One region of the Rhizobium sp. BT-226 genome, then DNA from elsewhere that is predicted to be linked to it. Evidence: riboswitches for the same ligand, from Rfam matches in the RefSeq annotation. Region 1 holds a riboswitch; each other region holds the start of a gene.
What was found. Region 1 has a riboswitch for cobalamin ahead of bluB (5,6-dimethylbenzimidazole synthase). Riboswitches for the same ligand answer to the same signal wherever they lie in the genome.

Region 1 (9,795 bases):
ACTAATCGCATCGCCAGCATCAGGCGATTTAAGCTTATGTATGGTTGCATTATTAATTTAATAGGTCAATCATTTATTGTATTTGCTTAATCGGTATGGCGCATACCGTCAACGCGACTGGCCCCATGATCGCTTCCAGTTTTGGCTGGGGGTGAGATGGATCAATGACTGGAATACGGCGCGAATGGCAGCTGACGTCCCTCGGCGGACGTGGCCTGCTGGATAAGATCGCGAAAATGCGCTAGGAATTTCTCCAAGCTTATTAAGAGAAACACGTTAAGAGACAACGCGCGGCGATCGAGGCCGCAATCGACCGATCGATTCTTTGCTCATTCCGGGACGACGCCGTGAAACGCCGAAACCTGTCTCTTGTCCTTCTCCTTGCCCTTGCGGCGCCTGCCGCCGCGCAAAGCAGCGCAATCTGTGAGGATCTGCGCGGCCGCCTTGCCGACCTGCCGCGATCGATCGGCAATGGCAACGGGCCGGAAGCCCGCCACTATTCCAGCGCCCTGGCAGAACAGAACCTCGAGTTGCGCAAGGTCCGCAACGAGCTGCGCAGCAATGACTGCACGTCGGGCAGCATGGTCGTGATCGGCGGCGAGAATGCCGATTATTGCGATGAGCTCTCGCAATCCGAAGCCCGCATGATCGACAATATCCGCTATCTCCAGGACCGCCGTGCCGAATTGCTCGGCCGGGGCAGCGACAACGACCAGGCCCGCCGCGAACTGATGGCTGCTCTCGACCGCAATGGCTGCAACAGCGAAAACTTCTATGCCCCGGACGAGCGCAGCGCCGCCGAGCCGCCCCCGAGTGTCGAGGAACAGGCGATGCGCGCCGATACCTTCATCCCGCTCGGCGGCGGCGAAGAGGTCGATCCACGTTACGGCCTGCCGCGGGCCGAGATGCTGTCGCCAGTCAGCACCATGTGCGTGCGCAGCTGCGACGGCGGCTTCTTCCCGATCAGTTCGAACGCCACATCGGTCGATTTCGGCCGCGACGCCCAGACCTGCGCCAAGATGTGCCCGGGCATCGAGACCGAATTGTTCTATCGGGACGTGACGAGCACCGAAGCCTCGAACATGATCTCGGTCGCAACAGGCACGCCCTATAGCGCCATGAAGAACGCCTTTGCCTACAAGAACCGCACACCCGGGGAAAAGTCCTCCTGCGCCTGCAATCTCACCGCCTATTACGAGGAGATGCGCGGCAGGCAGGCGGTGAGCGAACCGCCGCAGCAGGGCTCGATCACCACCATCCGCACCAATCCCCCGGCGAAGGATGCCGCAGCCGCAGCGCCGCAACCCTCCGTTCCCGAGCGCCCCTATGATCCGACGCAGAACCGCGTCCGTCAGGTCGGCCCGCAATTTCTGGCCGGCGATCAGGGCTCGATCGACCTCGCCAACCCGGCAACGCCGGGCCCGCAGCCGCAACAGCAGCAGTGATTGAACAGCTGGAACAGCGGCGGCGGAACCATAGCGACGTTGTGCCAGGGTGCATGAGATGCGGCGATGTCACGCGAACGTTCGGCGGGATGTGAATGCGGGTCGCTTGAGCATGGTCAGTAGGTCGTACGACCGCCGCTCAGGTCGAACGTCGATGCGGTCGTGAAGGAATTCTCTTCGGAGAGCAGCCAGACGACCATGGAAGCGATCTCACCAAGTTCGACGAAACGATCGCGCGGGATGCGGACGCGCATATATTCGATAAACTCGGGTGTCAGCCCGTCCAATATAGGTGTCCTTGCGGTGGTCGGCGTTACCGCGTTCACGGCGATCCCCGTCTTTGCGAGTTCCTTGCCAAGAGATTTGGTAAAGCCCAGCACACCAGCTTTCGCTGCGCTGTAGGCGGCGATGTTCGGATTTCCTTCCTTGCCCGCAACCGAGGAGATGTTCACGATCCGCCCGTAGTCGCGCTTTAACATGACCGGAACGACGTGCCGGCAACAATTGAAGGTTCCCGTGAGGCAGACATCGATGACGTCTTTCCACTCGCTGACATCGTATTCGATCGCGGGCTTTACCGGACCGGTAATCCCGGCGGAATTGACGAGCCCGTCGATACGGCCAAAAATCTCTTCGGTCGTCGCCGCCGCGTTTTTCACTGATACGGGATCTGCGACGTTGACGCCGAAAGCGACCGTACCGGATCCGAGAGCGGAAGCGCTGTCCTTCGCCAGGTTTTCGTTCAGGTCCCAGATGGCCACCTTGCCACCAGACTGGATGACGCGCTCTGCGATAGCATAGCCGATGCCGCGCGCACCGCCTGTGATCACGATGATCCGCTCCTTCAAGTCGATCATGTTCATTGGGCCGTTATCCTCCGATTGAGCCGCAGATAGCCGAATATCTAGTTCCGGGATTTCGCTTTCAGCGTATCGATATGAAGGTCAGGAATAAAGATATCACTCGGCCTCGCACGGCGTCGGCGATACCGGCATCGAAAGATCGCGACGCGCTTTAGGTGTTCAGTCCCCATCCATCGTAGAAGACGAGTTCATCGAGCGGCAGCCGCTGCCGCCAGCCTTTGACGGAGAGTTCAGGCTCGTCATAGAGCCGATCGACGAAACCGGCACAGAGCCAGGCGACCACTTCGATATGCTCGGGTATGCCGAGAATGCTCTTCAGATCGCCTTCGCGAAAAATGCTGACCCAGCCGATGCCGACCCCTTCCGCCCGCGCCGCAAGCCAGAGATTCTGGATGGCGCAGACGGTGGAATAGCTATCCATCTTGGGATTGTGCGTGCGCCCCAGCACGACGCTGCCGCTGCGGGTGGGATCGCAGGTCACGCATATGCCGAGCGGCGCCTCGACGATACCTTCAAGCTTGAGGGCGCGGTAGGCCTGCCGCCGCTCGCCGGCAAACATCAGCGCCGCCTCGTCGTTGGCGCTCGCGAAGGCATCCCGGACGCGCGTCCGGACAGCGGCACTTTTCACCAGAATGAAATTCCACGGCTGCATGAAGCCGACGGAGGGTGCATGATGGGCTGCCGTCAGCAGCCGCCGCACAAGGTCATCCGGCAAGGGATCGGGCAGGAACTGGCTGCGAACGTCGCGCCGCGTCATGATCGCATGATAGACGGCCTCGCGTTCGGCCAAGGAAAAACCGGACGCCGCCGAAAGGGCATCCTCATCAAAGGGTCGCATCGTCAAATCCCCAACAATGCAACCGCTCCGCCGTCCGCGCGGATCGGTCTATCTTGCCAGGCCGGTCTTCTGACTCGGCGTCATCCGTCTGCCGCAGCCTTCCCGGCAAAAAGCCAGTGGCATGATGATGCGGCAAGCGTCGGCCTTACAGCGTTGGGCACGTTCCGGCCTTGCACCGGATTCCCGATTCTCCCGCCTTACCGGCGGGCACCTGACGGCGCATCTATTTCAGGAAAGTGCTGCGGCGGCAAGCCGCGAGCCGACAGGCGGTTGAGAGGACGGCGCGGCATCCTCCACGATTCCATCCTTGCCCCGTAGGAGCCTCGAAGGACACGCCGCAGCGCCGCTTCTTTCGTCATTCATCATTTCGCGTCCGCGCCGGTGCACCCGCCTCGCCCTTCGAGGCTTCGGCCTTTGGCTGCGCACCTCAGGAGGAGGCTCTCTTGGGCATTGGTGCATGTGGCTAACATGACAGCGCTGCTGCTGTCTGGTCTTAAGGGAACAAGCCCACCCGCGTCGGTTTGAAGCGGCGTGGCAAAGCCCTTCATCGATAGTTTCTATGGCCTTGTCCCCGCCGAAGGCGTATGGACTGAGCCAGTCCATCGCAGCATCCCGGTTGCCCGTGCCCCGCCTCACACCCATGATCCTTGCGGTCGCCCTGTTCATGGAACAGATGGATTCGACCGTGATCGCCACCAGCCTGCCGGCAATCGCCGCCGATATCGGCACCTCGCCGATCGCGCTGAAGCTCGCCGTCACCAGTTATCTCGTGGCGCTGGCGATCTTCATCCCGATCAGCGGCTGGATGTCCGATCGCTTCGGTGCGCGCAACATCTTTCGCATGGCGATCTTCGTTTTCATGATCGGTTCGATCGCTTGCGCCTTTTCCAACTCGATCACGGCCTTCGTCATCTCGCGCCTGATCCAGGGCGCCGGCGGCTCGATGATGACACCGGTCAGCCGCCTGCTGCTGGTTCGGGGAACGCCACGCCACGAACTCGTCGATGCCATGGCCTGGCTCACCATTCCCGCTTTGATCGGCCCGATCATGGGTCCACCGATCGGCGGTTTCCTCACCACCTATCTCACATGGCACTGGATTTTCTGGATCAACGTCCCGATCGGCGTGCTCGGCATCATCCTCGTCACGCGTTTCCTGCCGGCCGTCGAGCCACGCAGTCCGCGACCGATGGACTTTCCGGGCTTCTTGCTGTGCGGCCTCGGCTTCTCCGGCTTCGTCTTCGGCCTGTCGGTGATCAGCCTGCCAGCCGTGCCCGTCATCTATGGTTATGCCGCGGTGACGATCGGCATCCTTGCCGGCCTCTTCTACCTCCTGCATGCCCGCCGCGTGCCCTATCCGCTTCTCGATCCGAAGATGTTCCGTTACCCGATGTTCCGGGCAGCGATCCTCGGCGCCTCGAATTTCCGCATGGGGCTTGGCGCCCTGCCGTTCCTGATGCCATTGATGCTGCAGCTCGGCTTCGGCCTGACGCCGCTGCAATCGGGCTCGGTCACCTTCGTCAGCGCGCTCGGCTCCATGGGCTCGAAATTCGCCGCCTCGCGCACCTTCAATGCCTTCGGCTTCCGCACGGTGATCTCGCTCACCACCTTGCTGGCGGCGATCTTCCTCGGCATCAACGGTCTGTTCACCGCCGAAACACCGCTGTTCCTGATCATGGCCAGCCTGCTGATCGGCGGCTTGTTTCGCTCCATGGCTTTCTCGGGCGTCAACGCCATGGCCTTTGGCGATGTCGACGACGCCGAGAGCAGCCAGGCGACCGCGATCAATGCCGTTGCCCAGCGCATCTCCATGGCGATGGGTGTGGCGATCGCCGGCGGCATTCTTGAAATTTCCAGCAGCTTCCATGGTGGCAGGCTGCTGGTCTCGGATTTCCACATTGCCTTCTTCAGCGTCTCGGCGATTTCGGCGCTGGCCTGCATCACCTTCCTGCGCTTGCCGCATGATGCCGGCGCGGAACTGACGGCGCGCGGCCGCAAGCGCCGGCATGCCGAGCCCGAAGAGGCCGTGGCGGAAAATAGCTGATCTCCCTGGCGCGTTGGAAGCACTACTCCCACAACGGTGCGCAAGGCTCGGGGCCGGCGGGAGCAAGGGCGAATGGCACGCGTGTGCTCAACATCCCATTCTACTTTATGATTTATTCACATATCAAATACACACTGCGTTTGCGCGTTTTGGGTTGCAATCCGGACATGGGCATGAGGGCTCGTGATGTGACCGTCAGCGCGGATGCCCGTATCGAGACGCCGGTCGGGCATGTTCGACTGAGCCGCAATTCTAGGCCGCCGCGGAATGTTCCAATTTTTGAAAACTATGCCTCTGACAGCCAAGCTGGCGGCGATTATCGTTGCCGTCAACCTCTGCGGCATTTCCGCTTTCGCCACCTATACGTGGATGTACGAAACCCGGGCATTGATCGATGGCGCCAAGGCCAACTGGTCCAAGGATGCGGAGCAGTTTGCCTCGCTGGCCGCCGGCGGCGTCAAGTGGGGCAAGGCGAATGCGGTCCGTGAAGCTTATTCGCTCTACCGCGACGACCCTTCGCTCGATCTTGTGCAGTTTGCCGCATTCAACGCGGAACCTGCCGCCGTCGACACATGGACACGCGATGGCATCAACGGTTTGCCCGCACCGGCCGATCTGGCGAAGAGCCTCAGTGCCAAGCCGGAGAAAACGACGATCGACGATAGCGGAATAGCCGCCGGCGTGGTCACGATCATCGCGCCGCTCCCGCTGGATAAATCAGGTAAGGCGACCGGCTACATCGTCACGAACTGGTCCGTCGAAAAAATCGCTGCTGAAGTCAGGCAGAAGGTTCTCGTATCGCTGCTCACGCAGTCCGTGATCACCGCCTTGGCGGTCATCGCCTTCCTTCTTGCCATGCGCAGCCTCGTTGGCCGGCCGATCCGGATCATCAGCGAACGGATCAGCGCCTTGCAGAAAGGCGACCTGGCCTCTCCCGTCACCTACAAGGAAAATGGCGACGAGATCGGCTTTCTGGCGCGTGCCTTGGAAGTTTTCCGCCACGAGGCTATTGCGAAGGTCGAAAGGGAGCAGGCCGCTGCCGAGCAGAGCGCTTCGCTCGATGCCGAACGGGCGCGCAATGCATTGTTCACGGAAGAAGCCAGCAACACGCAGCGGCTGGTCATGACCGCTCTCGCAAATGCATTGGAAAAGCTCGCAGCAGGCGACTTTTCCGTACACCTGGCCGATCTCGGTCCGGAGTTCGATAAGTTACGGCAGGATTTCAACAACATGGTCGAGGCCGTCGCCGCCGCCCTGACGGAGATCAAGGCCGCCTCCGTGGCGGTTGAAGGCGGCTCGAGCGAGCTGGCCTCCTCCGCAGATCAGCTCGCCAAGCGAACCGAGCAACAGGCGGCATCATTGGAAGAGACCGCTGCTGCACTGGATGAAGTGACCACCACGGTCCGAACATCGTCGCAGCGCGCCGAAAATGCCGGGAAGCTGGTCGAGGAGACAAAGCGGAGCGCTCATGTCTCGGCGACGGTGGTGCGTGATGCCATCGGGGCGATGGACCGGATTCAGACCTCGTCGAGCCAGATCGGCCGCATTATCGGCGTCATCGATGAAATCGCGTTCCAGACAAACCTGCTGGCGCTGAATGCCGGCGTCGAGGCGGCACGTGCCGGTGAGGCCGGCAAGGGTTTTGCGGTTGTCGCGCAGGAGGTGCGTGAACTCGCCCAGCGGTCGGCAAATGCGGCCAAGGAAATTAAGAACCTGATCAATGTGTCCGGCCAAGAGGTTGCCGCAGGCGTCGGGCTAGTGAACGAAACAGGCGACGCCCTGCTGAAGATCGAGGAACAGATCAACCGCATCAGCGACAGTATCGCTTCCATTGTTCAATCCTATCGCGAACAGGCAACGGGTCTGCAGGAAATCAATGGCGCGATCAATCAGATGGATCAGGCGACACAGCAGAACGCGGCAATGGTCGAGGAAACCAACGCGGCCTGCCAGGAACTGCTGCAGCAAGGACGCCTTCTGCAGGACTCGGCCGGCAGGTTCGTCGTTGGCGCGTCCGCAGCCAGCCAGACCAAACCCGTTCAAGTCGCCCGCCAATCTCGTCCCGAACCCAGAGCCTACGTGCAGCGGCATGCAGGAAATGCCGCCGTTGCCGCTGCTCCCGGCGCCTGGGAGGAGTTCTGACCTCATCTTCGTCCGATAAGCCTTAGTTCTCAGCAACCGATAATCAGGAAGGAAACAGTTATGAAGAAACTCGTGCCCGCATTTCTTTTGGCCTGCACCGCAGTTGCCGCGCCCATGGGCGTATCCATGGCGCAGGATGCCAAGCTTGCCCCGATCTTCGACTACGTGAAGAGCGACGTAACGCCCTGGTTGAACGACCCCGCCATCATCGAGGCCGTCAAGGCGCAGGACGCTGCCAACGCCAATCTCAGTGCGGCCGATATCGACGCCCTCGACAAGAAGTGGCGCGCCGAAGTCGATGGTTCCGACCATTCGATGATCGACGGCGTGCTCAACAATGCGCTGTCGAAATTCCTTCAGGCAAAGAAGGAGGCCTCCGGCGGCAAGATCACTGAGATCTTCGTCATGGATGCCAAGGGCCTGAATGTCGGCCAAAGCGACGTCACCTCAGACTACTGGCAGGGCGACGAGGGCAAGTTCCAGAAGTCCTTCGGCGCCGGCAAGGATGCCGTCTTCGTCGATGAGATCGAAAAAGATGAATCGACCCAGACGCTCCAGTCGCAGGCAAGCGTGACGATATCAGACGACACGGGAACACCGATCGGTGCCATCACCGTCGGCGTGAACGTCGACGCCCTCTGATCTCAAAGACCCTGAGCACGTCGCACGAGTGAGATCGAGTGCGACGGGCTTCCTGCCCCGGTGGGTGTAGTTCGCGCAAGAGCAGTTGCTGTCCCCAGGAGCGTCCGGTTTAGGCAGAAAAATCTGCGTGACAATGCGCGGGCGTGACGCTAAATCAGCGTCATGTCGAACACGTCAATCAACGCCTCGCGATTTTATTGGTACCGCTGCTCTCAGCGGACGCGGGTCCATGCGTAATTGAATTCGACGCGACGACAACCCGAACAGCCGCTAGTCTACCTGGCGGCTTTTTTGTTCCGCACGGTATGACCAAACAGGAGCCATACCGTGTCTGATGCTATTGATGATCTACGTATCCTCGAGATCACGCCCCTCACCAAACCCGCCGATATCCTCGCAGAAATTCACCGCGATACTGCCGTCACCGAGACAGTGACCAGCAACCGCGATGCGATCCACAAGATTCTCCGTGGCGAAGACGATCGCTTGATTGTCGTGATCGGCCCCTGCTCCATCCACGATCCGGTTGCCGCCCGGGAATATGCCGCGCGGCTCGAGGAACAGCGGCGGCGCTTTGCCGGCGATCTCGAGATCGTCATGCGCGTCTACTTCGAAAAGCCCCGCACGACCGTCGGCTGGAAGGGCCTGATCAACGACCCACACCTCGACGGCAGCTACCGCATCGAGGAAGGGTTGAGGATTGCACGACGCCTGCTGCTCGATATCAATGCAATGGGCCTTCCGGCCGGTGTCGAATTCCTCGACACGATCACCCCGCAATACATCGCCGACCTCGTCAGCTGGGGCGCGATCGGCGCCCGCACGACCGAAAGCCAGATCCACCGGCAGCTTGCCTCCGGCCTCTCCTGCCCGATCGGCTTCAAAAACGGCACCGACGGCGGTGCGCGCGTGGCCCTCGATGCGATCCTCGCCGCCTCGCAGCCGCATCACTTCCCTGCGGTCACCAAGGACGGCCAGGCGGCCATCGCCTCAACGACGGGCAATGAGGACTGCCACATCATCTTACGCGGCGGCAAACGGCCGAACTATGAGGCGGCTGACGTCGAAGCTGTCACCGCCGAAGCCGTCAAGCTCGGCGTCGCCCCGCGCATCCTCATCGATGCCAGCCATGCCAACAGCGGCAAGGATCCGTTGAACCAGCCGCGCGTCGTCAAATCCGTCGCAGCGCAGATCGCCGCCGGCAACAACGACATCAAGGGCATGATGATCGAAAGCAACCTCGTCGCCGGCCGCCAGGATCTCCTTCCTGGCAAGCCGCTGGTCTACGGCCAGTCCATCACCGATGGCTGTATCGACTGGGATATGTCGGTCGCCGTGCTGGAAGACCTCGCGAAATCGGCACGCGATCGTCGCAAGGCAGCGGCGGCCTAACCCGCCGGAAAGTACCGGACATAGGCGAATTCTTCGCCGTCTGGTGACCAGCAGGGCACGTTGATCGTGCCCTGCCCGCCGAAAAGCTCGAACAGCGTCTTCAGATTGCCGCCGTCCATGTCCATCAGCCGCAGCCGCACGTCGAGATCGCGCGGATGGTCGAACACTGAAGGGTCGTAGGACAGGATCAGCACCTTGTCATTCGAAGGCGACGGATGGGCGAACCAGTTGCCGTAATCGTCCGATGTCACCTGGTGGAGACTCGTGCCATCGGGATGGATGCGCCAGATCTGCATCAGCCCGGTGCGGCTGGAATTGAAATAGATCCACTGTCCGTCGGCGGAATAATCCGGTCCGTCATTGCGGCCCTCGCCATGCGTCAGCCGCGTCTCGGTGCCGCCGTCGACGGAGATCGTGTAGATATCGAAG
Region 2 (9,795 bases), on a different contig from region 1:
TACCCAACGCACCGAGTTTAGAGGGGTGGATAGGGATTTCCAAGGGGCCGCCGAAACTTGACACCCGGCAGGGGCAGTGTCCTATTGCTACACCGCAAGGAGGCCCCGCCCATGAGCGACGACCAGACGCCCGCCGACAGCAAACTCACCACATCCAAGCGTCGCTGGGCGGCAGAGGGCAAGTTCCTGACCGGCCGTATCAGCCGTCCCGAAGCCGAGCGCCTGCCGCCCGGCCAGCACCTTGTCAAGAACTGGCCTGTACTCGACCTCGGCCAGCAGCCTGTCATCTCGACCGAGACCTGGCGGCTCGAGGTGCGCGGCCTCGTCGAAACGACGCGCACCCTCACCTGGGCCGACTTCCAGGCGATCGAACAGAGCACGGGGGTGAGCGATATCCACTGCGTCACCACCTGGTCGCGCTACGACAACAAATGGAAGGGCGTTTCGACGCGCGATCTGCTTGACCTCGCCATGCCGAAGCCGGAAGCAGCTTACGTCATGCTGACGAGCTACGACGGCTATACCACGAACCTGCCGCTCTCCGATTTCGCCGCCGAGGATGCAATCCTCGCCACCGCCTGGGAAGGCCTGCCGCTGACGGCGGAGCACGGCGGCCCGATGCGTCTCGTCGTACCGCATCTCTATTTCTGGAAAAGCGCCAAATGGCTGCGCCGCATAGAGCTGATGCCTGCTGACCAGGCGGGCTTCTGGGAAAAGAACGGCTACCACATCTATGGCGATCCGTGGCGCGAGCAACGCTATTCCGACGATTGAGCTTTCGGCCGCGTGAAACGGCGAAGCGCAAACACGCTAAGGCCGAACAAAGAGGCGAGCCCCGTCAGCGATGCCATGCTGGCGGCATGAAACGGGACTCCGCTCCAGCGCGGCTCGACGATATCGGCCGTGTTGAAGGCTGCGCCGCTGAACCGGCAACTGATCAGCGCAAGCCCGCGCCGCGCCATGTCGGCGTCGACCGCGGAAATGATTTCACCCGCCGCAGCGGCCTCCCGCGGCATCTCGCGCATCGAAAGCAAGACCGCCTTGGTCGCGGCGAGATAGGCATGGGCGCATTCGTTGAACGGGCTCTCCTCGTCCGTCACGCTGCCCGGCACCCGGCCCCACAGACAGTAGGCGTACTGGATTTCAGCATAGTTCAACACACGACGGAACGGCTCGTTTGTCTCGACGGCGCGGGATGCAAGATCGATGATCCGACCGCGATAGTCAGACATGACAGCCATCTCGCCATGGGAGATTTGCGGGATATTCAGCCCGGCATAGCTGCCGCCGCCGCCGCGGCTATGGGCAAAAGCGCTTCCGGCGACCACACAAAAAAACGCGGCGGCAGAAAACGCCGCCAGCAGCAATGGTCTGGCTCTGTCGTTTTTCATAATCGCCCGAAAAGTTTAGGGCGCCGGCAAAGCGGTGCCCTTCGATGCGTTCAGTGAAATGCCGTTGCCGGTCGGCCGCGTTGCCCGCCCTTAACGGCAAGCCGCTTTTCCGCCAGCGCCCCGAAGACGAGGCCGAGCGTTGCCCAGAGGATCGCATGCATGCCGAGCGAGGTCGTGCGGAAGCCCCAGAGCACCATCGCCGAAAAGTTCTCCGGCACCTCGTTGATCGGCGGCAGCAGAGAGAGCACGAGACCGATGAAGACGAGATAGGCGATGCCGGCGATGATCGCGCCGTTCCAGGGACCGAAGCGCTCGGAGAGACGACGTGACAGCGCCACCGCGGCGATGAGTGCGGCAAGCGAAACGACGATCATCAGGAAGAATAGTTCGGTCCTGACGCCGATCGTGTCGGGATTGCCGACCGCCGGCGGAGTGGCGGGATATTTGATGCTGGGAACAAGCACGACCGCCACGAAGGCGGCAATGGCGATGGCGGCCGAGGTGCCGCGCGCCGAAAGGCGGCTGAAGCGACCGTGCACGAAGGCGAAAGCGAGCGCGAAGAGCCCGCCGACGGCGACGCTGTAGGCCATGACGCCGGTGAAAAGGCCGAGACCGGCCTGCGTGGCGCGGCTGACAATTTCAGGTTCGGCAGCTTCGCCGGCCGCCTGGGCGCTCGCCTCCTCGAAGGCGATCGCCGCATCGACCAGCGGCTCGCCGAAGGTATGGGCGAAAGCAAAAACGAGGATGCCGGCAATCAGGCCCGCGAGCATGCCGCGAAGCAGAAGGTTTCCAACCATGTCAGGAACTCCGATCGCGAAGCGCGCTTTAGTGGCAGGGAAAGCCGAGGAGATGGCGGCCGTCATGCACGAATTCGTGCACATACATGCCGTTGAACAGCGCCATCGCGCCTTCCTCGGTACCGACGAAATAGAGGACGATCAGCATCAGCAGGCCGCCGAAGATCGCCCAGGGCAGGATCTCTCCTACTGGGATCGGCGCCGGTACAGCAACGGGCGCGAAAGTGGTGTCAGACATGTATTCCTCCGGGAATGACGCGTTCAGTCGAAAGAGTGCTTATGCAGGTGGGTCTGACTTCCAGCGCGAAGAGTTTCGACACGCTGGTCACAGTGGCGCGACCGCGCCGGACTTACACCGGCTTCCAAACCCGCAACAGCACGGTTATATCTGCACGCCGAAGAGACTGTCAACGAAACTTCACAAGCCGGCGAAGGACGCTGTCGCTGCATTCCGGGAGACAAGAACGACCGTGAACACGCGCCTCACCTGGATCTGCCATGGCGCGACGGCAGCAAGCCGCAAGGCCCTGTTCCCGCTCGACGAACCGCTGGAGGACAAGGCAGTGGAGGAAGCCGGCAGGATGATCGCCCCGCCCCGCGCCGACCGTATTGCCACGAGCCCCGCCTTGCGCGCCCGCCAGACTGCTGACGCGCTCCGCCTCGAAGCCCAAATAGATCAGGCGCTTTGCGACTGCGACCATGGCCGCTGGGCCGGCAGGTCGATCGCGGCGATCGGAACCGAAGAGCCGGAGAACCTCATGGGCTGGATGAGCGATCCGGAAGCGGCTCCGCATGGCGGCGAGAGCCTTCTTGATCTGCGCAAGCGCATCGCCGGCTGGATGGATGGCCAGACCGTCCTCGGCGGCCACATCATTGCAATCAGCCATGCGGCCGTCATCCGGGCAGCGATCGTCCATGTGCTGCAGGCGCCGCTCTCCTCCTTCTGGCTGAGCGACGTCGAGCCGCTTTCCGTCATCAGCATGACCAGCAACGGACAGCGCTGGTCTCTGCGCTTCCAGCATTAGAGACTGCTGATCTTATCCAGCTTTGCACAAGCAAATCGCGTCATCTCTGTTGAACCCGGCTTTGCGGGGACTACTTCCTTGTCCCAAGGAGATGGAAGAATGACATATGATTGGAGTGGCGAGCGCACACGGCGCCTACGTTTGATGCGTGTCGCCACAGTCACGGTTCTGGTCGGTCTCATCGTCAGCGTCCCGCTGCTGATCGTCACCGCCTGAAGCACGAGAAAGGGCGAGCGATGCAATAGCACGCTCGCCTTCGTTTTTTCCCGCATCAGCCGGTCTCCCAACCAAGAATCGCGCTGCCAACGACGCCCTGGTTCCCCACAAGCCCTGTCGGGTCTCTCTGCGGCACAGCAACAGGCTGCCGCCTCCGATAATTCGCCTTCTGGTTTCAACAAACATTTCAGACTTTCGTGATAATTCGGCGAAGGGTGGAGATGGAGAAGGCATAATGCCGGTGTTTTTCCAAAGCAGGGCCGGACGGCAATGCGTGTCGATTGTCGGATTTGGGGTAACCCTCTGGCTCCTCGGCACGCTGTTACAGCTCGACGACAGCCTGGTCTCCTTCATGACCGGCTTCGGCGAATACGGCGCCGACAAGCTCGTTTTGGCGCTCGGCATCGCCGGCGCCATGAGCTTCGTCTATTCAGTGCTGCGCATCGCCGACCTGCGCAAGGAAATGGACCTGCGCGCCGCCGCCCAGGCCAAGGCCGATTGGACCGCAACCCACGACCATCTGACCAAGCTACCGAACCGCTACGCCTTCGAGCGCAAGATCCTCTCACGGCCGATCAAGGACGATGAGGCCGAGATCGAGGAGTGGGACCGCAACGTCACCATCTTCTCCGTCGACCTCGACGGCTTCAAGAAGGTCAACGATCTCGTCGGCCACAAGGGCGGCGATGTCCTGCTGATCGAGGTTGCCAGACGCATCTGCGCGCTCGGCAATGCCGATTGCGTCTATCGCTTCGGCGGCGACGAATTCATCATCGTCGCCTTCGCCCTGACCGCGCAGCGCGAGGAGCGTTTTGCCAAGCTGCTGATCCAGGCCGTCACCCGGCCGATCCATATCGATGGCTTTGCCGTCGAAGTCGGCGCCAGCGTCGGCTATGACCGCTGGGCCGAGGGGGCCGAGCCGCTGGAAGATGCCGCCCACCGTGCCGACCTCGCCATGTACGAGGCGAAATCACGCGGGCCCAACCACTATTTCGTCTTCGAAGCTTCGATGCAGGACAAGGTAACGGAGCGTGCCGCGCTGGAAACCAGGCTGCGCGTCGCAATCTCCAACAAGGCGATCAAGCCCTTCTATCAGCCGCTGATCGACCTGAAGACCGGCCAGCTCTGCGGCTTCGAGGCCTTAGCGCGTTGGATCGGTGACGACGGCGTCAATATTCCGCCGCCGGTCTTCATCGATATCGCCGAGGAAACCGGCATGATCACCGCATTGTTCGAGGACCTTCTCACCCAGGCCTGTAGCGACGCCCTCACCTGGCCGGAGCATGTGATGTTGTCCTTCAACGTCTCGCCGGTGCAGATGGAAGACAGATTATTGACGTCGCGCATTCTCAAGGTCCTTTCGGCAAGCCGGCTGCCGCCGCAGCGCCTGGAAGTGGAGATCACCGAAAACGCGCTGATCCAGGATCCCACCATTGCCGCGCTTATTCTCGATGAGCTGCATGCCGCCGGCATCCAGATCGCCCTCGACGATTTCGGCACGGGCTATTCGAGCCTCGCACAGCTCGCCCGCTACCGTTTCGACAAGATCAAGATCGACAAAAGCTTCATCGCCACCTATCGCGACGACGAGCGTCAGGAGAAGATCGTCCGCGCCATGCTCGGCCTCGGCAGGAGCCTCAACATCAAGACGACGGCCGAAGGTATCGAGGAGCACGGCCAGCTTGCCTTCCTGCTGCAGCTTGGCTGCGACATCGGCCAGGGCTATCTCTTCGGCAAGGCCATGCCCGCCGCCGAGGCGGACATCTTCATCAGCGATCGCAATGCCAGCCTGGCCTCCACGGCCTGACGGGACGCCTTAAAAAACCTGACGCATGATCACGAAGAGCACGAAGGCGATCGCGATCGAGGCCGGCAGCGTCAGCACCCAGGCCATCAGCATGTTGCGCACGGTCGACCATTGCAGGCCGGAACCGTTCGCCGCCATGGTGCCGGCAACGCCGGATGACAGCACGTGCGTGGTCGAGACCGGCAGGCCGAGATGGTCGGCCGAGGCGATGGTGACCATCGCCACGACTTCGGCTGCCGCGCCCTGACCATAGGTCAGATGCGTCTTGCCGATCTTTTCGCCGACGGTGACGACGATGCGCTTCCAGCCCACCATCGTGCCGAGGCCGAGCGCGATCGCGACCGCCACTTTCACCCAGAGCGGGATGAACTTCGTCGCGTTGTCGACCGCCTTGTGGTAGTTCGTCACCGCGCTGAGGTCGCCGGCATCCATCGGCAGCAGCTTCTGCTTGTCGATCAACTTCAGCGCCTCGCCGATCAGGTAGATGTCGTTGCGGACGTTGCCGACGAGATTGGTCGGCACTGCTTCGAGCGTCGGGAAGCCGGCGACTTCAGCACTGGTCTGGTGGATATATTGCTGCAGGGCCGGCGTCGTCGCATCCGTCCAGGTCTTGTTCTTGACGGCGTTGCTGACCTCGGCCTTGTAGTCCGCAACCGTCACGCCAGGCTTCACATATTTGCCGAGCGCGGTTTCCACCTGGGCCGATGCCGACTTGTAGGCTTCGAGATAGTTGACATCGGGCGTGCGGTTCAGCGCGAAAGCCGTCGGCACCAGGCCGATCAGGATGAGCATGATGAGACCCATGCCCTTCTGGCCGTCGTTGGAGCCGTGGGCGAAGCTGACGCCGGTGCAGGTGAAGATCAGGATGGCGCGGATCCAGAGAGGCGGCGGCTGGTTGCCCTTCGGCTCTGCATAGAGCGCCTTGTTGCGCACCAGAAGCTTCATGACCAGCAGAAGAACAGCGGACAGGCCGAAGCCGATCAGCGGAGAGATCAAAAGCGACAGGCCGATATTGGTCGCCTGCGACCAGTCGACGCCGCTGGTCGCAGTGCCCGCCGGTGCCAGGAACTGATTGGCGAGGCCGACGCCGATGATCGAGCCGACCAGCGTGTGCGAACTCGACGACGGCAGGCCGAGATACCAGGTGCCGAGGTTCCAGACGATCGCGGCAATCAGCAGCGCGAAGACCATGGCAAGGCCGGAGCCGGAACCGACCTGCAGGATCAGTTCCACCGGCAGCAGCGCCAGAATACCGAAGGCGACGGCGCCGCTCGAGGTCAGCACGCCAAGGAAGTTGAAGAAGCCGGACCAGATGACGGCGAATTCCGCCGGCATGGAACGGGTGTAGATCACGGTGGCGACGGCATTGGCCGTATCATGAAAACCGTTGACGAACTCGAAGCCGAGCGCGATGAGCAGCGCAAGGCCTAGGAGAATCCAGGGAACGGCAACTGCGGTTGTCAGGTCGCGGGCGAGTGCATAGGCGACATATCCAAGGCCGCAAACCAGAACGAGCGCGAACAGCGGCAAGAACCACTTGCTGGCCGAATTCGAACTGTGGAGCGGGTGGGACTCGTCGCTATGAACCTGGCTGGGGGCAATATCGGCCATGTCATAGTTCCTTGTTCCGTTTTGCAAATTTGCCTTTTGTTAATAATTCTGCAGCGTGAACCTCTCATGACGCCTTACCCGGCCCACCCGTAAGGTACTGACATCGGCCAATATTCACTGTCACATGCCTCCATCCCGGCACATTCATGCAGGATGCCGCGGCACGATCCCGCCGGCACAAGAGGATAGGCCGGGCAGCGACAAAAATGCGGGAATGGCGATGAGATACCTTTCCGTCCAGGGCCCCGGCACTAAGTTCGGCCATCGTCACCTCCACACGGAGTCTGAGAGGACATGTCATCGACCGACCTCCTGCTGACCTTCAACGCCGGCTCCTCCACGATCAAGATCGGCATCTTCGCGATAGATGGCGCCGAGACGCGGTACATCGGCAAGGGCGTCATCGATTTCCACGCCGAACCGCTCTCGCTCGGCCTGACAAAAGGGCAGCAGATAGTCGAGATCCAGTTGAAAGCCGAGGTGACGGAAGACCTGCACGGCGTCATCGATGAGACTTTTGCGCGTCTCGCCGATCACTTCGACATGACAGCCACGCGTGCTGCCGGCCACCGTGTCGTCCATGGCGGCGACCGCTTCACCAGGCCGATCGCCCTCGACACCGCCGCAATCGATGCCGTCGATGCGCTGACCCCGCTTGCGCCCCTGCACCAGCCGCAGGCGCTGCGTTTCATCCGCGCCCTCCGGCATCTGAAACCGGATCTTGCCCAGACGGCCTCCTTCGACACGGCTTTTCACGCCACGCAGGACGATCTCGTTCGCCGCTTCGCCATTCCCCGCGCGCTGCATGACGAGGGCATCAAGCGCTATGGCTTCCACGGCCTTTCCTATAAATTCATCGCCGGAGAGCTTCGCCGCAAGGCGCCACGTGCGGCAAAGGTGGTTGTCGCCCATCTCGGCAGCGGCGCCAGCCTCTGTGCGCTGGATGACGGCGTCAGCCGCGATTGCAGCATGGGCTTTTCGACGCTCGACGGCATCCCGATGGCGACGCGCCCGGGCTCGCTCGATCCCGGCGTCATCCTGCACCTGGCCGGTCAGAGGAAACAATCCTTCGAGGAGATAGAGGACCTGCTCTATCACCGCTCAGGCCTGCTCGGCGTCTCCGGCATCAGCGCCGATACGCGCGACCTGGTGAAGGACGGACGGCCGGAGGCGCGCCAGGCAATCGACCTCTTCACGCTGCGCATTGCCGGCGAAATCGGCCGCATGGCGGCAACGCTGAACGGCCTTGACGCCATCGTCTTCACCGCCGGCATCGGCGAGCATCGGCCGGAGATCCGCGCAGGCGTGGCCAAGCGGCTGTCCTGGCTTGGTCTTGCGATCGACGAAAAGACCAATGCCGCCAATGATTTCACCATCAGCACCAGGGAAAGCCGCATCGCCGCCCATGTCATCGCCACCGATGAGGAGCAGATCATCGCCGAGGAGGCACTGTCCGTTCTTCGCGGTGGCTGATCCAGATCAACAGCTTGCCGGCATCAGCCGGTAGAATTGACGTTGAAGACGTTTTCGAACGGGAGAAACCCATGGAAAAGCATGTCTCGACCGCCGCCCTGACCGACACCGAACTCACGCTCATCGACCGCTACTGGCGCGCCGCCAACTATCTCTCGGTCGGCCAGATCTATCTGCTTTCCAATCCGCTGCTGCGTGAGCCGCTGAAAGCCGAGCACATCAAGCCCCGCCTGCTCGGCCATTGGGGCACGACGCCCGGCCTCAACTTCATCTATGCGCATCTGAACCGCCTGATCCGCGCCCGCGACCTCGACATCATCTATATATGCGGCCCCGGCCATGGCGGACCGGGCATGGTCGCCAACACCTACCTCGAAGGCATCTACAGCGAGATCTATCCCGATATCTCCGAGGATACGGAGGGCATGCGCAAGCTCTTTCGGCAATTCTCCTTCCCCGGCGGCATTCCGAGCCACGCAGCACCCGAGACACCGGGCTCGATCCACGAGGGCGGCGAACTCGGTTACGCCCTCGTCCATGCCTATGGCGCCGCCTTCGACAATCCCAATCTGATCGTTGCCTGCGTCGTCGGCGACGGCGAGGCCGAAACCGGGCCGCTGGCTGCGAGCTGGCATTCCAACAAGTTTCTGAACCCTGCCCGCGATGGCGCCGTGCTGCCGATCCTGCATCTGAACGGCTACAAGATCGCCAATCCGACCATTCTTGGCCGCGCCAGTCACGAGGATTTGCAGAGCCTCTTTGAAGGCTACGGCTATGAGCCCTTCTTCGTCCAGGGTCACGAGCCGCGCGACATGCACCAGCAGATGGCCGCAACCTTCGACAAGGTCTTCGACCGCATTCGCGAAATCCAGGAGGAAGCCCGCAATGGCAAGGCGCCCGATACCTGCCCGCGCTGGCCGATGATCGTGCTGCGCAGCCCGAAGGGCTGGACGGGACCTAAGGAAGTCGACGGCAAGAAGGTCGAAGGCTTCTGGCGCGCCCACCAGGTGCCGGTCTCCAATTGCCGCGAGAATGAAGGGCATCGCAAGATCCTCGAGGACTGGATGCGGGGCTATGATCCCGAGGACCTGTTCAGTGCCGACGGCCGGCTGAAACCCGAGTTGCGCGCACTCGCCCCTGTCGGCGAACGCCGCATGGGCGCCAATCCGCATGCCAATGGCGGCTTGCTGCGCAAGGAGCTCGACGTTCCCGATATTCGCGACTATGCGGTCGATATCGGCAAGCGCGGCAGCGCCATGGTGCAGTCGACCGAGATCCTCGGCCATTATCTGCGCGACACGATGAAGCGCAACGCGGAGGCCGCCAATTTCCGTATCTTCGGTCCCGACGAGACTGAATCGAACCGTCTCGGCAGCGTCTTCGAAGTCACCGACCGTGTCTGGATGGAGGGTATCGAACCCTACGACGTCCACTTGTCCCGGGATGGACGTGTCATGGAGGTGCTGAGCGAACAT
Region 3 (9,795 bases), 160 kb from region 1:
CGTGAGCCTCGTCGTGCTTCCCGGCTCGAAATCGACGATATCGGATCTCGCCGACTTTAGGGTCCAGGGCTGGGACCGCGATCTCCAGGCACATGTCAGGCGCGGCGGCCGGGTGATCGGCATCTGCGGCGGCTACCAGATGCTCGGCCGGACGGTGCACGACCCGCTTGGCATCGAGGGCGGGACGCTCGAGACGCCGGGGCTTGGGCTGCTCGACATCGAGACCGAGATGGCGCCGGAAAAGACCGTGCGCAATAGCCAGGCTCGCTCGACCGAATATGACGCGCCGCTTGCCGGCTACCAGATCCATCTCGGCATCACCCGCGGCCTGGATTGCAATCGGCCTTCGGCGATCATCGACGGCGCGCCCGACGGGGCGATTTCGGCCGACGGCCGGATCATGGGCACCTATCTGCACGGGCTCTTCGGCAGCGACGCGTACCGCGCCCGGCTGCTTCAAAGCTTCGGCCTATCAGGCGAGCAGCGGAATTACCGCGAGAGCGTCGAGCAGGCGCTCGACGAGATCGCCGGAGAACTGGAACGTCATCTCGATCCGCACTGGCTGGCCGGGCTGCTCGGTTAAGCCGGATGCGTCATCCGGTCTCGTCGTTCCGCTATTGCCAAATTAGTTGACTGAGTCCATTAATTGTTACGACGGACCCGGTTGGGAGCGACGAAAACTATGAGCGTACTGGATAGATTTTCACTGGCAGGACAGGTGGCGCTGGTGACCGGCGGCGGGCGTGGTTTGGGATTCGAGATGGCGCGCGCCCTTGCCGAGGCCGGCGCGCATGTCATCGTCAACGGACGCACGGCGGCGACGCTGGAAGACGCCGTAAAGGCCATCCGGGCTGCGGGCGGCGCGGCGGAGGCGGCCGTATTCGACGTCGCCGACCGCGAGGCACAGCGTGCTGTGATGGCCGATATCGATAAGACCCATGGCCGTCTCGATATTTTGATCAACAATGTCGGCGCCCGTGACCGGCGGCCGTTGGCCGAATTCGACGATGATGCGATCATCGAGCTGCTGCGCACCGATCTGGCGGCGGCCATGACGCTTTCGCGCGACGCTGCCGTGCTGATGAAGCGACGCAATCACGGCCGCCTGATCGCGGTGACCTCGATCAGCGGCCATGTCGTCATGCCCGGCGACTGCGTCTATCCGGCAGCCAAGCAGGGCCTGACCGGACTGATGCGTGGCATGGCGGTCGAATTCGGCCCGCACGGGATCACCAGCAACGCGATTGCGCCCGGCTGGTTTGCCACCGAGACGAACGCGGCGATGGCCGCGAACGAGGAATTGATGCCCTTCGTGCGTCAGCGCATCCCGGTCCAGCGCTGGGGACGCCCGGACGAAATCGCCGGCGCGGCGCTGTTTCTTGCAAGTGACGCTGCTTCCTTCGTCAACGGCCACGTGCTGACGGTGGACGGCGGCATGACAGTCAGGATGTGAGATATCCGTAGGCGCTGCGGCACCATCTTTCACTTCTGCGGCACTCTCACAGCTCCTCGTCGGCAGGCGAATGACTGATTGTCGTTGCCGGAGACCACGGCTAGAAATATCTGCCTGACTCGACTATTGGTTGATATGGCAACCCCGGTGATCATCGCCGTCCATTTGCCCGATTTCCGACCATAAACTGCGTCGGTCATTTGGAGGTTCGGAAATTAACAATCATATTCAGTGGCTTATAGAACACGGAATCACGGCTGAGCATATTGCCGAGCTGATAGCCGGATTGTGCGATCGGCTGATCGCGGATGGCTTTCCGATCTGGCGGGGAAGCATTTCAATGCCGTCTATTCATCCCATGTATGGCGGCGTCTCGGCCAATTTCGTGCGCGGCGGTGCGACCACGATCGAGAATGCCGAATATGGCAATGCGGGAGTGCTGAATTTCGAGAAGACCCCGATCTACTATCTTTTGGGCCGCAGCGAAACGTCAGGTCGCTGGAACATCGCCAAGGGCGAGGGTGTCGATGACTACCCGCAGCTTGCGGAATTCGCGGATGGCGGCGGCACGGATCACCTGGTCAGCCTGCTGGAATTTCCGAAGGAGGCTGCGCTGCGCGGGGTCAGTCTGTCTCTCACAAGCGACAGGCCGGGCGGATTTTCTGACGACCAACTGGCGATCGTCGCGAAGCTCTTCCCGGCGCTGGGGCTGGCTTGTTATCGTATTGCGGCATCGAAAACCGCATCGGATATCCTTGCCGTCTATACTGGCGCCAAGACAAGTGCACGCATCCTTGCAGGCGATATTCAGAGGGGAAAGGGAGGGGCGATCAACGCTGCGATCCTGCTTGCGGACCTGAGAAACTTCACGGCGCTGACCGAGGTGTATCAGCCGGGCGAAATCGCCGGGTTTCTGAATGAACATTTCGAGCTGATCGGCTGGCATGTCGAGGAAAATTCGGGCGAGATCCTCAAGTTCATGGGCGATAGCGTGCTGGCGATCTTTCCTACCGATGCTGAAGATCCGCAAAAGGCCTGCATGGCCGCACTGGCTTCGGCAAGGAATATTCTGGAAGCCAACAAGGTGCTGAATGGTCAGCGGAGGAATGATGGAGGTCCTGACATCGGCGTCGATGTCGTGCTGCATCTCGGCGAGGTCTTCTACGGAAATATCGGCGCACGTGGCAGGCTTGATTTCACCGTCATCGGCAGCGCAGTCAACGAGGCCTCGCGGCTCGAAAAGCTCTGCGGCACGCTTGGGCACCATCTGCTGATGTCGGAGAGTTTCGCCGTCACCACTGCCGTTGCCAGTGAATGTCTCGGCTCCTTCGAATTGCGCGGAGTTTCGAAGCCGGTCAACGTCTTCAAGCTCGCGGACGCCGACTGACGACGGCGTGTTCCGACTTGCTCAGATCTCGCCTGAGACCTCGCGGCGGCGGCGGTCGAGTTCTTCGCTGTAGCGGCGCAGCGTATAGCTTTCGCTGAGCTGGCCGATCACCTTGCGTTCGATCAGGTTGTTGACGACGGCGAGCGCTTCGCTTTCGCTCTTGTCGAAAATCGCCGCGGCCTGCCTGGCATTCATCTGCGGCTGCAGAAAATCGTTTCGGTAGTGGATGAAATCGGCAAGCGCCTTGCCCTCGTCCTGCGCGTCGGTCGGGTTGGCGTAGATCTCCGGCACCAGCACGAGGCCTGCATATTTGTCGCTCTCCTCGACGAGGATGACGCGCTGGGTCGAGCCGATCGGAAAGGCCTGCTTGAATTCCTCCAGAGAGATGCCCGCCCTTGCCGTCTTGATGTCGGCGCGCATCAGCTTGTCGACTGTCAGGTTACGGATCCAGCCGACGTCGTGGGCGCTGCGGATGCTTTCACCGCGGAGATGAAAGCGCCATGTGGCGAAAGAGTAGCCGAAGGTCGAACGCACGACGAGCGAGGAGGTGATGACGGCGGCGAGCACCAGCGCCGTGATCGGAAAATCGCCGGTGATCTCGAGCGCCAGGAACGTCATGGTCAGCGGCCCGCCGATGACGGCGACGGCAAGCGAACTCATGCCGACCACGGCATAGATGACGGGCGTCAGCGTCGCATCGGCGAAATAGGGGCCGCAATAGGCAAAGAGCTTGCCGAGCAGGGCGCCCATGAACAATGAGGCGAAGAACAGCCCGCCCCTGAAGCCGGAGCCGATCGAGATCGCCGAGGCGAAGGATTTCAAGAGGAAGAGGCCGATCAGAGTCGGGATCGCCACCTCATGGGAAAGGTTGAGATGCAGTGCGCCGTGGCCGGCCGAGAGTACCTGCGGCGAGATCATCGCCAACAGCCCGACGATGATGCCGCCGAGCGCCGGGCGGAAGGGTGGGGCGATTGAGCTCTTGCGCGCCAGCTCCTCGACAAAAGCGACGCCCTGCATGATCAGGATGCCGACACCGGCGCAGGAAGCGCCGAGCAGCAGCGCCGGGATATAATCGGCCGGCACGACCGAGCCGAAGCTGCCGATATCGATGGTGAAATCGCTGCCGGCGAGCAGCCTTGCGATCAGGGTGGAGACAAGGGCAGAGACGACGACCGGGGTCAGCGAGACGATCGTATAGGTGCCGATGATCAGCTCGAAAGCATAGAAGGCGCCGGTCAGCGGCGCATTGAAGGCGGCGGCGATGGCGCCGGCCGCGCCGCAACCGACGAGGGTGCGCAGGTCCGAGCGGCGAAGCTGCAGCTTCAGGCCGAATTTCGAGGCGAGGCCGGCAGCAAGCTGAGTATAGCCGGCCTCCAGGCCGACCGAGGCGCCGAAACCGTTGGAGATCAGGTTTTGCACGGCAACGATGATGCTGTCGGTCAGGGACAGGCGGCCGCCATGCAGCGCATTGGCTTCGATCGGGTCGACCATCGGCTTCTTGCGCCGTTTCGCCAGCACGAAAAGCAGCAGGCCGAGCAGGGCGCCGCCGATGACGGGGGCGGTGAGCAGCAGCAGCTTGTTCTCGATCTCGGACGAGCTCAACCTTTCGCTGTCGGCGATGCCGAAGACCAGCTGATGCAGCTCGTTGGAGACGTAGCTCATGCCGGTGACGGCGAGGCCCGAGATGACGCCGACGACGGCGCCCGCCAGCGACAGGCCGACCTCGCTGCGCCGGGTCAGAGCCCGCAGGCGTCCCGGATCTAAGAATACACGCAGCGCACGAAAACGGCGCCGATCCAATTTCATAAGCATGGCTAGACAACTAGGCGGGGAGAGGCCCGGTCAAGGGCAGAGATGGTCGCGCAGTCCGCTTGCGATGCAATTGCGGCGAAAAGCCGGCGGTTTGAATAAATTTCGGTGACGTAAGTCTCTGATAAATGACGATATTTTAGGTAGGGTAAGTCGTGTTTGGGTGGTCACGCCGCAGGGCCAGCCATCGGGCGGCCGCCAAGGCCGGTTGACTTCATCCCTGCGCTTGCCTAACCATCCCGATAACGGATGGTCGACTGACCATCCTGACAACGGATGGTTCCGGATCGGTGTAGCGCCCTTCCGGATGAAAAGGGAATGTGACGGGGCGGACCCAAGCCGGGCGCCTTCATCACAGCCGACCCCGCGACTGTAGAGCGGTCAGGGTCTTCCATCCGGCATCAGGCCCTTCCGGCCGGCGGCTTGCAATGATGCAAGCGGGCGGGATGGGCGATATGCCGGAAAAGCCACTGGATATGCATGGTGATCAACCGGGGTCGGACGCCTCTCAAGTCTACGAATCGTCCACCTTTTCACTGATGCAGCCGGGAAGGCGAGGATGATCCGCTGGCACGATCAGGGCGACCGGTTTCCGGTCTGCCCCGATCGAGGCCGATAACCGCGAGCCAGGAGACCTGCCATGCGTGCCGGGCGAGAAGCCCACACCTGGGCACTATGCCCGTTGCCAGCACGGAGGTTGTCTTGGCTGAACGATTGAATTCGGCGCGGCCTGGTGCGGCGCACGCCACGCCTCCAAGCAGCGCTGCAAGAGGAATGTTTTCGGCCGCTTTTGTCGAATGCTGGGTACCCCCCTCTGTCCTGCCGGACATCCCCCCCACAAGGAGGGAGATCGGCAAGCAGCACGACCGTCGTCCTACATCAATTGTTTGGAGAAAAGCTCTCGGCGATTCAATCTCCCCCCCTGTGGGGGAGATGTCCGGCAGGACAGAGGGGGGTGTCACACCCTCATTAGCCGAGAAAGGTGCATTCGGAACAGGCCACGGCTACGCACGCTCTCTGAGGGGCGTTTGAGTATGGCGGCCACCTTCATCCTCGGCGGCGCCCGCTCCGGCAAATCCCGTTTCGCCGAATCCCTCGTCACGGCAACCGGCCTCGACCGCCACTATCTCGCGACCGGCCGCGCCTGGGACGAGGAGATGCAGGCGCGCATCGTCCAGCACAAGGCCGATCGGGGTCCGTCCTGGACAACGCATGAAGAGCCGATCGATCTCGTCGGCAAGCTCACTGCCATCGACGGCGAAGGGCGCATCGTGCTGATCGATTGCCTGACGCTCTGGGTCACCAATCTGATGATCGAGGAGCGCGACATGGTGGCGGAATTTGCCGCGCTTGCCGATTTCCTGTCCGCCGCGAAGGCGCGGCTCGTTTTCGTTTCCAACGAGGTCGGTCTCGGCATCGTGCCCGACAATCGCATGGCGCGGGATTTTCGCGATCATGCCGGCCGGCTGCACCAATCGATCGCGGCGAAAGCCACTGAGGTCTATTTCATCGCGGCAGGCCTGCCGCTGAAAATGAAGGGTTAAGTTAATGAAGATTCCCGCAACCGTGATCACCGGCTTCCTCGGTGCCGGCAAGACGACGATGATCCGCAACCTGCTCACCAATGCCGGCGGCAAGAAGATTGCGCTGATTATCAACGAGTTCGGCGATCTCGGCGTCGACGGCGATGTGCTGAAGGGGTGCGGTGCCGAGAATTGCACCGAGGACGACATTATCGAGCTGACCAATGGCTGCATTTGCTGCACCGTCGCCGATGACTTCATCCCGACGATGACCAAGCTGCTCGAGCGCGAACAGCGTCCCGACCATATCGTCATCGAAACATCTGGCCTTGCTTTGCCGCAGCCGCTGGTCGCCGCCTTCAACTGGCCCGACATTCGCACCCAGGTGACCGTCGACGGCGTCATCACGGTGGTCGACAGCGCGGCTGTTGCCGCCGGCCGCTTTGCCGACGATCATGATGCCGTCGACGCGCGCCGTGCCGAAGATGAATCGCTCGATCACGAAAGCCCGATCGAGGAACTGTTCGAGGATCAGCTCACCTGCGCCGATCTCATCGTGCTCAACAAGACAGACTTGATCGACGCTGCCGGCCTTATCAGGGTGCGCGACGAGGTCGCCTCCCGCACGGTGCGCAAACCCGTGATGATCGAAGCGAGGAATGGCGAGGTGTCGGCCGGCATCCTGCTCGGCCTCGGCATCGGCACGGAGGACGATGTCGCCAATCGCAAGTCGCATCACGAGCTGGAGCATGAAGACGGTGCGCCGCATGACCATGACGAATTCGACAGCTTCGTCGTCGATCTCGGCCCGGTTGCCGATCCCGCCGGCTTTATCGAGTCGCTGAAGACGATCATCGCTGCGCATGACGTGCTGCGCCTCAAGGGCTTTGTCGATGTGTCAGGCAAGCCGATGCGCCTGCAGATCCAGGCCGTCGGCAGCCGCATCGACCACTATTTCGACCGCGCCTGGGCACCTGGTGAAAGACGCGCCACGCGCCTCGTCGTCATCGGCCTGCATGAGATGGATCAGGACGCGGTGCGGGCAGCGATCGAAGCGCTGGCATAGACCGATGCATCTGCTTCTGGCTCAGCAGGGAACGATCAGCGACGGCGAGGAGGCGATCGACCTCGGGCAGACGCCGGGCGACATCCTGTTCCTGTCGGCTGCCGATACCGAGCTTGCCGCGATCGCCGCCGCCCATCGCGAGCGCGGTGGGCCGTATTCGCTCAGGCTCGCCAGCCTGATGAGCCTCAAGCATCCGATGTCCGTCGACACCTATGTCGAGCGCACCGCGCGGCATGCCAAGCTGATTGTCCTGCGGGCGCTCGGGGGCGCCAGCTATTTCCATTATGCGTTGGAAGCGCTGCATGCGGCAGCGTCCCGCGTCGGTGCATTGATCGCGGTGCTGCCGGGCGATGCCAGGCCAGATGCGGGGCTGATTCCTTTTTCCAATGTTGATCTGGACGATCTCAACGCGCTCTGGGCCTATCTGATCGAGGGCGGCGATGCCAATGCGCGGGCGTTTCTCGATTATGCCGGGGCGATGCTGTCGGGCACGGAGAAGCCGGCACCGGCGGCGCCCTTGATGAAGGCCGGGATCTGGTGGCCGGGGCGGGGACTGATTGGGGTTGAGGAGTGGCGGCTGGTTTCTACTGCCGTGGTGTCTTCGCGTGTGGCTGTCCCTTTGTCGGTTGAGCTAGGGACACCCCCCTCTGTCCTGCCGGACATCTCCCCCACAAGGGGGGAGATCGAAGATGAGAGGTCTCGTTCCATCTCCCGGGCCAAAGGTGCGGCGTCTTCAAACGTTTCTTTTGTGAGAAGCCCAAGCGACTTGCCGATCTCCCCCCTTGTGGGGGAGATGTCCGGCAGGACAGAGGGGGGTACCTCAAGTTCGAGGGAAGAGGCGGGATTCGAACCCACTTCTTCCCCCATCGTCGCCATCAGCTTCTACCGCGCCCTGGTGCAGAGCGGCGAGACCGGACCGATCGAAGCACTGGTCGAAGCGCTGGCGACACTCGGTCTCCGGCCGCTGCCGGTCTTTGCCTATAGCCTGAAGGATCCGGTTTCCACAGGCATTCTCGAAAGCGTGTTTTCGGCGCTGAAACCCGATGTCGTCATCAACACGACCGGCTTTGCCGTCTCGGCACCGGGTGCAGACCGGCAGCCGACGGTGTTGGAGGCGAATGAGGCGATCGTGCTGCAGGCGATCCTCTCGGCCTCGTCGAGGGAGGCGTGGGTCGCTTCCTCGCAAGGTCTGTCGGCGCGCGATCTCGGCATGAACGTGGCGCTGCCTGAAGTCGACGGGCGGGTGCTGGCACGGGCTGTTTCCTTCAAGACGGCGGCGCGCTACGATGCTGCCGTCGAGACGAATATTGTCGCCAGCGAACCGGATGCTGGCCGGGTACGTTATACGGCGGAGCTTGCCGCCAATTGGGCGCGGCTGCGGAAGACTTCCGCCGGCGACCGGCGTATCGCGCTGGTCATGGCCAACTATCCGAATCGCGACGGCCGGCTCGGCAACGGCGTCGGCCTCGATACGCCGGCCGGCACCATCGAGGTGTTGGAGGCAATGCGGGCGGCGGGTTATCCGGTCGCGGACATCCCGGCCGATGGCGACGCGTTGATACGGCATCTGATGGAAGGGCCGACCAATTCCGGCCATGACGGCAAGATCATCCGCGAGACGCTTTCCCTGAGTCGCTACAACAGCTTCCTGGGATCTCTTCCGAAAAAGATTCAGGACGAGATGCGAGCCCGCTGGGGCGGCCCGCAAGACGATCCATATTTTCGCGGGGGCGCTTTCGCCCTGCCGTTCGCCCGTTTCGGCGGGGTGCTTGTCGGTATCCAGCCGGCGCGCGGCTATAATATCGATCCGAAAGAGAGCTATCATTCGCCGGATCTTGTGCCGCCGCACGGGTATCTCGCCTTCTATGCGTTCCTGCGCCGCGAGTTCGGCGCGCATGCCGTCATCCATATGGGCAAACACGGCAACCTCGAGTGGCTGCCGGGCAAGGCGCTGGCGCTGTCGGAGACATGTTATCCCGAGGCGATCCTCGGGCCGCTGCCGCACCTCTATCCCTTCATCGTCAACGATCCAGGCGAGGGCACGCAGGCCAAGCGCCGCAGTGCCGCCGTCATCATTGACCACCTGACGCCGCCATTGACCCGGGCCGAGAGCTACGGGCCGCTGAAGGATCTGGAGGCACTGGTCGACGAATATTACGAGGCCTCCGGCGGCGATCCCCGCCGCATCCGCCTGCTCAGCCGCCAGATCCTCGATCTGGTGACCGATATCGGCCTCGACCGTGATGCCGGCATTGCCAAGGGTGAAAGCGAGGGTGAGGCGCTGAAGAAGCTCGACGCCTATCTCTGCGACCTCAAGGAAATGCAGATTCGCGACGGGCTGCATGTGTTCGGCGTTTCGCCCGAGGGGCGGCTGTTGACGGATCTCACCGTGGCGCTGGCGCGGGTGCCGCGCGGGTTGGGCGAGGGCGGGGATGCGAGTTTGCAAAGGGCGATTGCGGTGGATGCGGGATTGAGCGCCGTGCCTGTGACACCCCCCTCTGTCCTGCCGGACATCTCCCCCACAAGGGGGGAGATCGGCAAGGGGCCGGACCGCAGC

Region 2: another riboswitch for cobalamin. It lies ahead of OIU37_RS30810 (CbtB domain-containing protein); the one in region 1 lies ahead of bluB (5,6-dimethylbenzimidazole synthase).
Region 3: another riboswitch for cobalamin. It lies ahead of cobU (bifunctional adenosylcobinamide kinase/adenosylcobinamide-phosphate guanylyltransferase); the one in region 1 lies ahead of bluB (5,6-dimethylbenzimidazole synthase).

Annotation. Positions count from the first base shown of each region.
Region 1 is NZ_JAOYTI010000001.1:753,137-762,931, forward strand. Features, by position in the region: gene OIU37_RS03895 (DUF2865 domain-containing protein) at 348-1,445, shown strand; gene OIU37_RS03900 (SDR family NAD(P)-dependent oxidoreductase) at 1,562-2,308, opposite strand; gene bluB (5,6-dimethylbenzimidazole synthase) at 2,460-3,146, opposite strand; cobalamin riboswitch at 3,188-3,376, opposite strand; gene OIU37_RS03910 (MFS transporter) at 3,787-5,190, shown strand; gene OIU37_RS03915 (methyl-accepting chemotaxis protein) at 5,458-7,332, shown strand; gene OIU37_RS03920 (hypothetical protein) at 7,393-7,974, shown strand; gene OIU37_RS03925 (3-deoxy-7-phosphoheptulonate synthase) at 8,302-9,366, shown strand; gene OIU37_RS03930 (hypothetical protein) at 9,363-9,795, opposite strand, start outside.
Region 2 is NZ_JAOYTI010000006.1:329,109-338,903, reverse strand. Features, by position in the region: gene OIU37_RS30825 (sulfite oxidase-like oxidoreductase) at 112-774, shown strand; gene OIU37_RS30820 (hypothetical protein) at 759-1,391, opposite strand; gene OIU37_RS30815 (CbtA family protein) at 1,442-2,188, opposite strand; gene OIU37_RS30810 (CbtB domain-containing protein) at 2,217-2,426, opposite strand; cobalamin riboswitch at 2,455-2,575, opposite strand; gene OIU37_RS30805 (histidine phosphatase family protein) at 2,659-3,213, shown strand; gene OIU37_RS30800 (bifunctional diguanylate cyclase/phosphodiesterase) at 3,665-5,236, shown strand; gene OIU37_RS30795 (inorganic phosphate transporter) at 5,246-6,847, opposite strand; gene OIU37_RS30790 (acetate/propionate family kinase) at 7,142-8,320, shown strand; gene OIU37_RS30785 (phosphoketolase) at 8,392-9,795, shown strand, end outside.
Region 3 is NZ_JAOYTI010000001.1:908,802-918,596, reverse strand. Features, by position in the region: gene OIU37_RS04690 (cobyric acid synthase) at 1-583, shown strand, start outside; gene OIU37_RS04685 (SDR family oxidoreductase) at 683-1,453, shown strand; gene OIU37_RS04680 (adenylate/guanylate cyclase domain-containing protein) at 1,794-2,840, shown strand; gene OIU37_RS04675 (chloride channel protein) at 2,862-4,652, opposite strand; cobalamin riboswitch at 4,910-5,307, shown strand; gene cobU (bifunctional adenosylcobinamide kinase/adenosylcobinamide-phosphate guanylyltransferase) at 5,684-6,193, shown strand; gene cobW (cobalamin biosynthesis protein CobW) at 6,198-7,238, shown strand; gene cobN (cobaltochelatase subunit CobN) at 7,243-9,795, shown strand, end outside.